2 regions of the Streptomyces sp. NPDC058257 genome follow, and region 2 is predicted to be linked to the other one. Evidence: riboswitches for the same ligand, from Rfam matches in the RefSeq annotation. Region 2 holds a riboswitch; the other holds the start of a gene.

Region 1 (4,203 bases), on a different contig from region 2:
GATGACCTTGCCCAGCTTCTTCGCGACCGGCTCGGGCCAGTGCTTCAGCTCGGCCGTGGCCTTGGAGGTCTTCGCGGCGGTTCTCGCCGAGGCGTCCGCGGCCGTCGCGTCCGTGCTCGGCCAGAGAGCCGTGCCCGCGAGAACGGCCGCGGTGAGCGCGCCCGCCGTGCCGAGTACGGCCAGCTTTTCCTTTGCCTTTACTGCCATGGTTCTGTGCCCCCTGAGAGCGGTCTGCGCCCCGTCCGGAGCGGCGGGTCATCGTATGGGGTGGGGCAGCGGATTCCCATGATCGACATCACCGGACGGAACGGGCATGGGTCGGCCGTGGGCGGGTAGTGACGTAGTGGCATCGGACACCTGCCGGGCCGCTCGGGCTTGCTCAGGTGCGCTCCGGCCCGCTCGCGGGCCTGCTTCCCAGCGGCGCTCATCGCATACTGGTGTGCATGGAGACCGTCTCCCGCGAGTTCGTGCGGGCCGCTCCGCGGCTCGACGGCATGGTCGTGTCCGCCGTCGGCTACCGCACGGCGGGTGAGCGGCCCGGCCTGCACCGCGGCCTGCCGTCCCCGTATCTGACGCTGATCTTCTCGCTGGACGGCCCCGTCGCCACCGGCCTCAGCCCCGAGCAGGCGGTCGGCCCCGATGCCATCCGCACGGACATCGTCCTGGGCGGCCTGCACCAGTCCCCGGCGTACGTCGTGCGGCCCGAGCACGAGGCGGGCATCCAGCTCGCCGTGCATCCGCTCGCCGCCCGCGCCCTGTTCGGCGTACCGGCCTCGGAGCTGACCGGTGGCCTGGTGACGTCCGGCGCGCAGGTGATGGGGCGCCGCGCCGTCGACGTACGGGAGCTGCTGTGCGAGCAGGGTGGGTGGGAGGAGCGATTCGCCTCCCTGTCCGGCTACCTGAGGCAGCGCGTGGCCGACGCCGACGCGGACGCAGCCGTACGGCCCGAGGTCGCCGAGGCCTGGGCCTGGCTGGCCCGGCACCGGGGCGTCGGCACCCTGCGCGGCCTCTCCCGGCACGTGGCGCTCAGTGAACGCCGCCTGACCACGCTCTTCCGTGCCGAGACGGGCCTGAGCCCCAAGCAGGCGGGCCGTCTGATGCGCTTCCAGCGCGCCCGCGACGCCGTCGTACGCCCTGTCGCCTCGGGCGGCGCCCCCGACCTGGCCCGAGTCGCCGCCGACTGCGGCTATTACGACCACTCCCACCTGGTACGGGACTTCCGGCAGTACACCGGGGTGAGCCCCAGCGGCTGGCTGGCCGAAGAGTGCCGGAATATCCAAGCCGGGAGCCATGGCGGGGGCGAAGAGTAGGACTCATGGACACCAACGAGAAGCAGCAGCCCCAGTCCCAGCCCCAGTCCCAGCCCCAGTCCCAGCCCCAGCCCCGGTCCGCCTCCGCTTCGGCCGGGCGTGCCCCCGATGTCTGGCCGTCGCTCCAGGCCAACGACGCCCCCGCCCTGATCGACTTCCTGGTCGGCACGGTCGGCTTCCTGCGCACCGCCGTCTACGAGGACGGCGACCGCGTGGCCCACGCCGAGCTCGACTGGCCCGAGGGCGGCGCCGTGATGCTCGGCTCGTACGACGAGAAGTCGCAGGAATGGTGCCTGAAGCCGGGCACCTTCGGGGCGTACGTCGTCACCGATCACGTGGACGACCTCTACCAGCGGCTCAGCGCCGCCGGAGTGGAGATCATCCGCGAGATCGAGGACCTGCCGTACGGCAGCCGGGAGTTCGCGATCGCCGACCCCGAGGGCAACAAGTGGTCCTTCGGCACCTACCGCGGCGCACCCAGGCCCGACCAGGCGTCCTGACTGCCATTCTGACCAGGCATTCTGACGGGTGTCCTGACCAGGCATTCTGACGGGCGTCCTGGCCTCGCGTGATAGCTTGCGGACGCCAGTCGACCCACACCAGGGCCAGGGAATCCGGTGCGAATCCGGAACTGACGCGCAGCGGTGAGGGGGTACGGGCGGGGCCACGGCCACTGGGCGTCCACGGACGCCTGGGAAGGCGCCCCGTCCGGCCGATCCCCGAGTCCGAAGACCTGCTGGCGCCTTCGCCCGCGCACCGAGCGGCGGAGGTGACGAAGCAGGCCAGGCTCCGCGTATGAGCCGTGAGACTCAAGGGATCGTGTGTCCTCCACAGCCCGTCGTGTACGTATACCCGTCCTCCTCAGTGCGGCTCTGGTCGTCACTCTGACCTCCTGCGGCGGCTCGCCTGCTTCCTCCACCACGGACAAGAAGGCCGACGGCTATCCACTGACCCTGACCTCCTGCGGCAAGAAGGCGGAGATCAAGGCGCCGCCGCAGCGGGCGGTCTCCCTCGACCAGGGCTCCACCGAGATCCTGCTCTCCCTCGGCCTCGCGGACCGCATGGTCGGCACCGGGACCTGGACGGACCCGGTGCTCAAGGGCCTGGAGAAGGACAACGCCAAGGTGCCCCGGATCGCCGACAGCTACCCCTCCTTCGAGAAGGTCCTCGCCAAGGAACCGGACTTCGTCACCGCGTCCTTCCTGGCGACGGTCAGCAAGGGCGGCGTCGCGGACCGCGCCAAGTTCGCCGAACTGGGCGTACCCGCCTACGTCTCACCGTCCGACTGCGCGGGCAAGGACAACAGCGGCGACGGTGACGGCAAGCGGGTCAAGACGCTGACCATGGACACGGTGTACGGCGAGGTGCGGGACCTGGCCAAGGCCTTCGGGGTCGAGAAGCGCGGCGAACGCCTGATCACGGAGCTCAAGGGCCGGGTGGCGAAGGCCACGAAGGAGATCGACGCGTCCGACACGACCCTCCTCTACTGGTTCGCCAACTCCGACGCCCCCTACATCGCGGGCTGCTGCGGAGCGCCGGGCATCATCACCCGCGAGCTCGGCACGGAGAACGTCTTCGACGACACCCGCGAGGAGTGGCCCCAGATCAACTGGGAGACGGTGGCGGACCGCGACCCGGACGTCCTGGTCATCGGCGACCTCACCCGCAAGTCGCAGACGGCCGAGAGCGCGAAGAAGAAGATCGAGTTCCTGGAGTCCAACCCGGTCACCAAGAACCTGACCGCGGTGAAGAAGAAGCGGTACGTGCTGCTGAGCGGCCAGGCCATGAACCCGACGATCCGTACGGTGGACGGCGTGGAGCAAGTCGCCGACGCGTTGCGCGAGTTCGGGCTCGACAAGTGAGGGGCGGCGCCGGTTTCGGCGCCCGTGCCCGTTCCCGTTCCCGTGCCCGTTCCGGTGTCGGTGCCCGTTCCGGTGTCGGTGTCGGTGTCGGTGTCGGTGTCGGTGTCGGCGCTGGCGTCGGTTCCCGTGTCGGCGTCGCGGGCGGTGTGCGCCGCGTCCTGCTCTGGACGTCGGGATTCGCCGCCCTCGCCCTCTCCGTGGCGGTGGCCGTCACGATCGGCCCCGCCGACATCTCCGTACCGGACGTGTGGTCGGCGGTGGCGGCCCACCTCGGCTGGGGCGAGGCGACGCTGACGCCGATCCGGGACGGCATCGTCTGGAACCTGCGCATGCCGCGCACGCTTCTCGCGGCGGTCTGCGGCGCGGGCCTCGCGGTGTGCGGAACGGTCCTCCAGTCCCTCCTGCGCAATCCGCTGGCCGACCCCTTCGTGCTCGGTGTCTCCTCGGGCGCTTCCACGGGGGCGGTCGCGATCGTCGTCCTGGGGGTCGGCGGGGGAGTGGTGTCGATCTCAGCGGGGGCTTTCGTGGGGGCCCTCTGCTCGTTCGCCCTCGTCCTGCTGCTCAGCCACACCCTGGGCGGGAGCACCGACAGGGTGGTGCTTTCCGGGGTGGCGGCGATGCAGCTCTTCTCCGCGCTCACTTCCTTCGTGATCCTTACGGCGGGCGACGCGGAGACGACGCGGGGTGTCCTGTTCTGGCTGCTCGGCTCGTTGAGCGGGGTGGGCTGGACGGACGTCTGGCTGTGCGGGGCGGTGCTCGTCGTCGCGCTCGTGATCTGCCTGGCGCATGCCCGCACCCTGGACGCGTTCGTGTTCGGCCAGGACGCGGCGGCGACGCTGGGAGTCCACGTGGCCCGCACCCGCCTCCTGCTGCTCTCCACCACGGCCCTGCTCACGGCGGCGCTGGTCAGCAGCGCGGGTGCCATCGGCTTCGTCGGCCTGGTCCTGCCGCACGCGGCCCGCGCCCTGGTCGGCTCCGGGCACGCGCGGCTGCTCCCGGTCACGGCGCTCGCGGGCGCGGTGTTCCTGGTG
Region 2 (4,203 bases):
ACTTGGCAGTGCCCTTCTCCCCGCGCACGAGCACACCGCCGACGGCGGGCGAGACGGCGTTGAGCAGCAGGGCGAGCCGCAGGTCGTCCTGCCCGACGAGGGCGGTGAACGGATAGGGGGTACTCACAAGGCCTCCATTACGTGGTTCAGGGCGGGGCAGGGGGCGGCGGCTCTCACCCGTCCCCCTCCGCCGGTCGTGCGGGCGCCCCGGGTGCGATGAAGGGGAGGCCGGACGGGGCGCCGGTCTCGATCAGGCGGAGCAGCGCGTCCGTGTCCGCATGCTGCTCGATCAGGTCGCCGAGCAGGTCGAGCTGCTCCTCGCGCAGTGCGGCGAAGCTGGTGTCGGGCGCGGGCACGAAGCGGCGTCCGGCGGCGCGGGCGACCTCGGCCAGGAAGCGGCGCCGGAACGCGTCGCTCTCCAGCGAGCCGTGCCAGTGCGTGCCCCACACCTCGCCGACGCGGCAGCCGTCCAAGAAGGCCTCTCCGCCCAGGACTTCGGCGACGCCGTGATGGATCTCGTACCCCTCGACGGGTTCGCCGAGCGCCTCACCTACCGGCCGCGCGAGGGTCTTCTCGCGCGCGAACCGCACCCGCACGGGCAGCAGGCCGAGCCCGTCCACGGCCCCTGCCCGCGACTCGACGTCGTCCTCGATGTGCTCGCCGAGCACCTGGAAGCCCCCGCAGATCCCGAGCACGGGCCGCCCCTCGGCAGCGCGCCGCGCGATGGCGTCCGCGAGACCGCGCTCGCGCAGCCACTGAAGGGCGCGGACGGTGCCGCGCGTCCCCGGTACGACCACGAGATCGGCGTCGACCAGCTCGTCGGCGCGGTCCACGAACCGCACCACGACGCCGGGTTCGGCGGCCAGGGCGTCCACGTCCGTGAAGTTCGACATCAGCGGCAGGGCACAGACGGCGACCCGCAGCACGTCCTCACCGACCGGGGGAGCGACGACGGACTCCCGCACGGCGCCCCGCAGGGACACCCGAAGGCCGTCCTCCTCGTCGATGCCGAGGCCGTGCTGGAAGGGCAGCACACCGAACGTGCGCCGCCCGGTGAGCCCGTGCAGCATGTCGAGCCCGGGTTCGAGCAGCGAGACGTCGCCCCGGAACTTGTTGACGAGATAACCGGCGACCAGTTCCTGGTCCTCGGCGCTGAGTAGCGCGGTCGTACCGAAGAACGAGGCGAAGACGCCGCCGCGGTCGATGTCGCCGACCACGACGACCGGGAAGCGGGCGGCCCGCGCGATCCCCATGTTCACGATGTCCGTACGCCGCAGATTGATCTCGGCCGGACTGCCCGCGCCTTCGCAGATCACGGCGTCATAGCTGCCCCGAAGTTCTTCGAGGCATCCCACGACGGTGGAGAGCAGCTGTTCCTGGCGCCCACCGTGCAGTCCTCCCCCGGGGGACGACCCCCCGGACCCCCCGAAGAACCCGCGCGCGCTCATCTCGCCCACGGGCTTCCCCATGAGGACGACCTGGCTGCTGCGGTCACTGCCCGGCTTGAGCAGCACGGGGTTCATCAGCGCGCTCGGCTCGACCCGGGCGGCCTGCGCCTGCATGGCCTGGGCCCGCCCGATCTCGGCGCCTTCGCGTGTGACGAAGGAGTTGAGGGACATGTTCTGCGCCTTGAAGGGCGCGACGGAGACGCCCTCGCGGGCCAGCCACCGGCAGATCCCGGCGGTGATCACGCTCTTCCCCGCGTCGGACGTGGTCCCGGCAACGAGCAGCCCACCACTCATCAGGCCCTGCCTTTCCGCATAGTGCTCACCACGGCCGCGACCCCCAGGGCAAGCAGCCCCACCCGTCGCGAAAGCTTCACGGCCCGCTCGATGTCGGCGACTTCGACGTCCCGCCCGTCCCCGTTCAGGACAGGCCGGTGCTCGACCCGGCCTCCGTACGAGAGGGTCCCCCCGAGCCGTACCCCCAACGCCCCCGCGAAGGCGGTCTCGACGGGCCCCGCGTTGGGGCTCGGATGCTTGCCCGCGTCCGCGTGCCAGGCCTTCAGGGCTCCTCGTGGTGCGTCACCGGCGGCAGCCGCGAGCACCGCGGTGAGCCGGGCCCCGGGCCACCCCAGAACGTCGTCGAGCCGCGCGGAGGCCCACCCGTACCTCCGGTACTTCACCGACTTGTGCCCGACCATGGCGTCGAGCGTGTTCACGGCCCGGAAGGCGACAAGCCCGGGAACCCCGCCGAGCGCGCCCCACACCAGGGCGCCGACGACCGCGTCGGACGTGTTCTCGGCGACGGACTCGACCACGGCCCGCGCGATGCCATCGGCGTCGAGCGCCTGCGGATCCCGCCCGCACAGATGCGGAAGGCGCTCCCTGGCCACCTCGATGTCCCCGGCGGCGAGCGCACCGCCGACGGCCCGCGCCTCGCGGCCAAGGGAGGTCCCGCCGACCACGGCCCAGGTGGTGGCGGCGGTCAGCGCGAGGGATGCGGGGCGTGAGTCACGTACAAGGGAAGAGACGAGGGCGGCGGCACCGGCCGCGCCCCCGGCGCACACCACGGCATGCAGGGCGCCCCACCCGCGGTGGTCACGCCACAGCACACGCTCGACGGCTCCCGCGGCCCGGCCGAACGCGGCGACCGGATGCCCGCGGCGAGGATCGCCGAGGAACAGATCACCGAGGAGGCCGGCGGCGGCGCCGTACGCGAAGTCGCGATCGGCACGCATGGCTTCAGCCGGCCGTGGCGCGGAGGGGAGCGAGGGGCCCGGCCTGGACAGGCAGGGGCACAGAGACCGGCAACGGGCGGCCGCACATGGCGATATGTCCTCACTCAGGGTGTCCGCGCCCTGATTCGACGAGATCGGCGGCGAGAGTTCCTGGCTTCCGAGGAGTCGTCTCCTCGATGACAGTGGCGGGACCGCGCCGGATTCGCACCGGCTTCCTCTTCTGCCGCCGTAATGGCTCCGGCAGTCCACCACGCCCGCGAACGCCCGTCAACTTGCCGTTGACCTGGGGCGGGAGAGTGTGCCGAGGCCCACAGACAGAGGTGGGGTGCGGGACGCCGAAGCGTCCCGCGCCCCACCCGGAGCTGCGATCGTCAGGCGACGATCAGATAGATCCCGTACGCCACCGCCGCCGCGCAGAGCGCGAAGCACACGTACGCGCCCGTGCGCGCCGCCACCGGGGGCCCGCCCGCGGTGGCAGCGGTCGAAGTGGCGCCGGACGTCGCCGCCTCGCGCTTGGAGAGGCCGACGATGCCGAGGGTGAACAGGCCCACCAGGGCCACCGTCACCGCGAGGCTGACTCCGAACACGGAGCCGAGAGCTGCCCAGTCGATGTTCATGCTGACTTGTCCTTACACCGTGGCGGGCCGGGCGGGGTCCGCCACGGTGCCGGTCGGGGGCGGGGCCGGGATGGTGGCCTTGACGAGGTCGACGTCCGAGGTCGTCACGGCCGAGCCGGTGGGCGGCGGCGTGACGGCGGCGATCGCGGTGGTCACGACACCGGCGGGCTCGGCGGCCGGAGAGCCGCCGATCTCGTCGTCGGCGACGTTCGTGTGGTCGACGGCGTCGCGCCGGGACAGCGCCCAGATGACGGCGGCGCCGGTCACCAGGAGCGCGGCGGTCGCCGCGACGCCCCAGGGACCCTGCTTGGTGAGGAACTCGGCGCCCGCGCCGACCAGACCGGCGGCCGGGAGCGTGAGGCCCCAGGCGACGAACATGCGCGTCGCCGTGGACCAGCGGACCACACCGCCCTTGCGGCCGAGGCCCGCGCCCATCACGGCGCCCGAGCAGACCTGGGTGGTGGAGAGCGAGAAGCCGATGTGCGAGGAGGCCAGGATCGCGGTCGCGGCGCTGGTCTGGGCGGCGAAGCCCTGCTGCGGCGCGAGGTCCGTCAGACCCTTGCCCATCGTGCGGATGATGCGCCAGCCACCGAGGTAGGTGCCGAGGGCGATGGCGATGCCGGCCGAGACGATGACCCACATCGGGGGGTTGGCGCCCGGGTTCAGGACGCCGCCGGTGATCAGGGCGAGCGTGATGATGCCCATCGTCTTCTGCGCGTCGTTCGTGCCGTGCGCCAGCGAGACGAGGCCCGCGGAGGCGATCTGACCGGTGCGGTAGCCCTTGGCGGTCGCCTTGGTGTCGGTGTTGCGCCCGATGCGGTACGTCAGGCGCGTGGCCAGCGTCGCCGCGATGCCGGCGACGAGGGGCGCGGCGATCGCGGGGAGCAGGATCTTGGTGACGACGGT

What was found. A riboswitch is a leader RNA that binds a small molecule or an ion and turns the genes downstream of it on or off. The one in region 2 is predicted to bind cobalamin.
Region 1: linked by a shared signal. The riboswitch ahead of ACFVXC_RS26815 (ABC transporter substrate-binding protein) and the one ahead of ACFVXC_RS28320 (cobalamin biosynthesis protein) in region 2 are both predicted to bind cobalamin.

The regions. Positions count from the first base shown of each region.
Region 1 is NZ_JBHVXJ010000012.1:114,524-118,726, forward strand. It holds gene ACFVXC_RS26800 (haloacid dehalogenase-like hydrolase) at 1-207, opposite strand, end outside; gene ACFVXC_RS26805 (helix-turn-helix domain-containing protein) at 444-1,310, shown strand; gene ACFVXC_RS26810 (VOC family protein) at 1,316-1,810, shown strand; cobalamin riboswitch at 1,880-2,066, shown strand; gene ACFVXC_RS26815 (ABC transporter substrate-binding protein) at 2,132-3,172, shown strand; gene ACFVXC_RS26820 (FecCD family ABC transporter permease) at 3,319-4,203, shown strand, end outside.
Region 2 is NZ_JBHVXJ010000013.1:173,326-177,528, forward strand. It holds gene ACFVXC_RS28310 (putative cobaltochelatase) at 1-127, opposite strand, end outside; gene ACFVXC_RS28315 (cobyric acid synthase) at 174-1,742, opposite strand; gene ACFVXC_RS28320 (cobalamin biosynthesis protein) at 1,742-2,680, opposite strand; cobalamin riboswitch at 2,802-2,945, opposite strand; gene ACFVXC_RS28325 (hypothetical protein) at 3,052-3,297, opposite strand; gene ACFVXC_RS28330 (anion permease) at 3,310-4,203, opposite strand, start outside.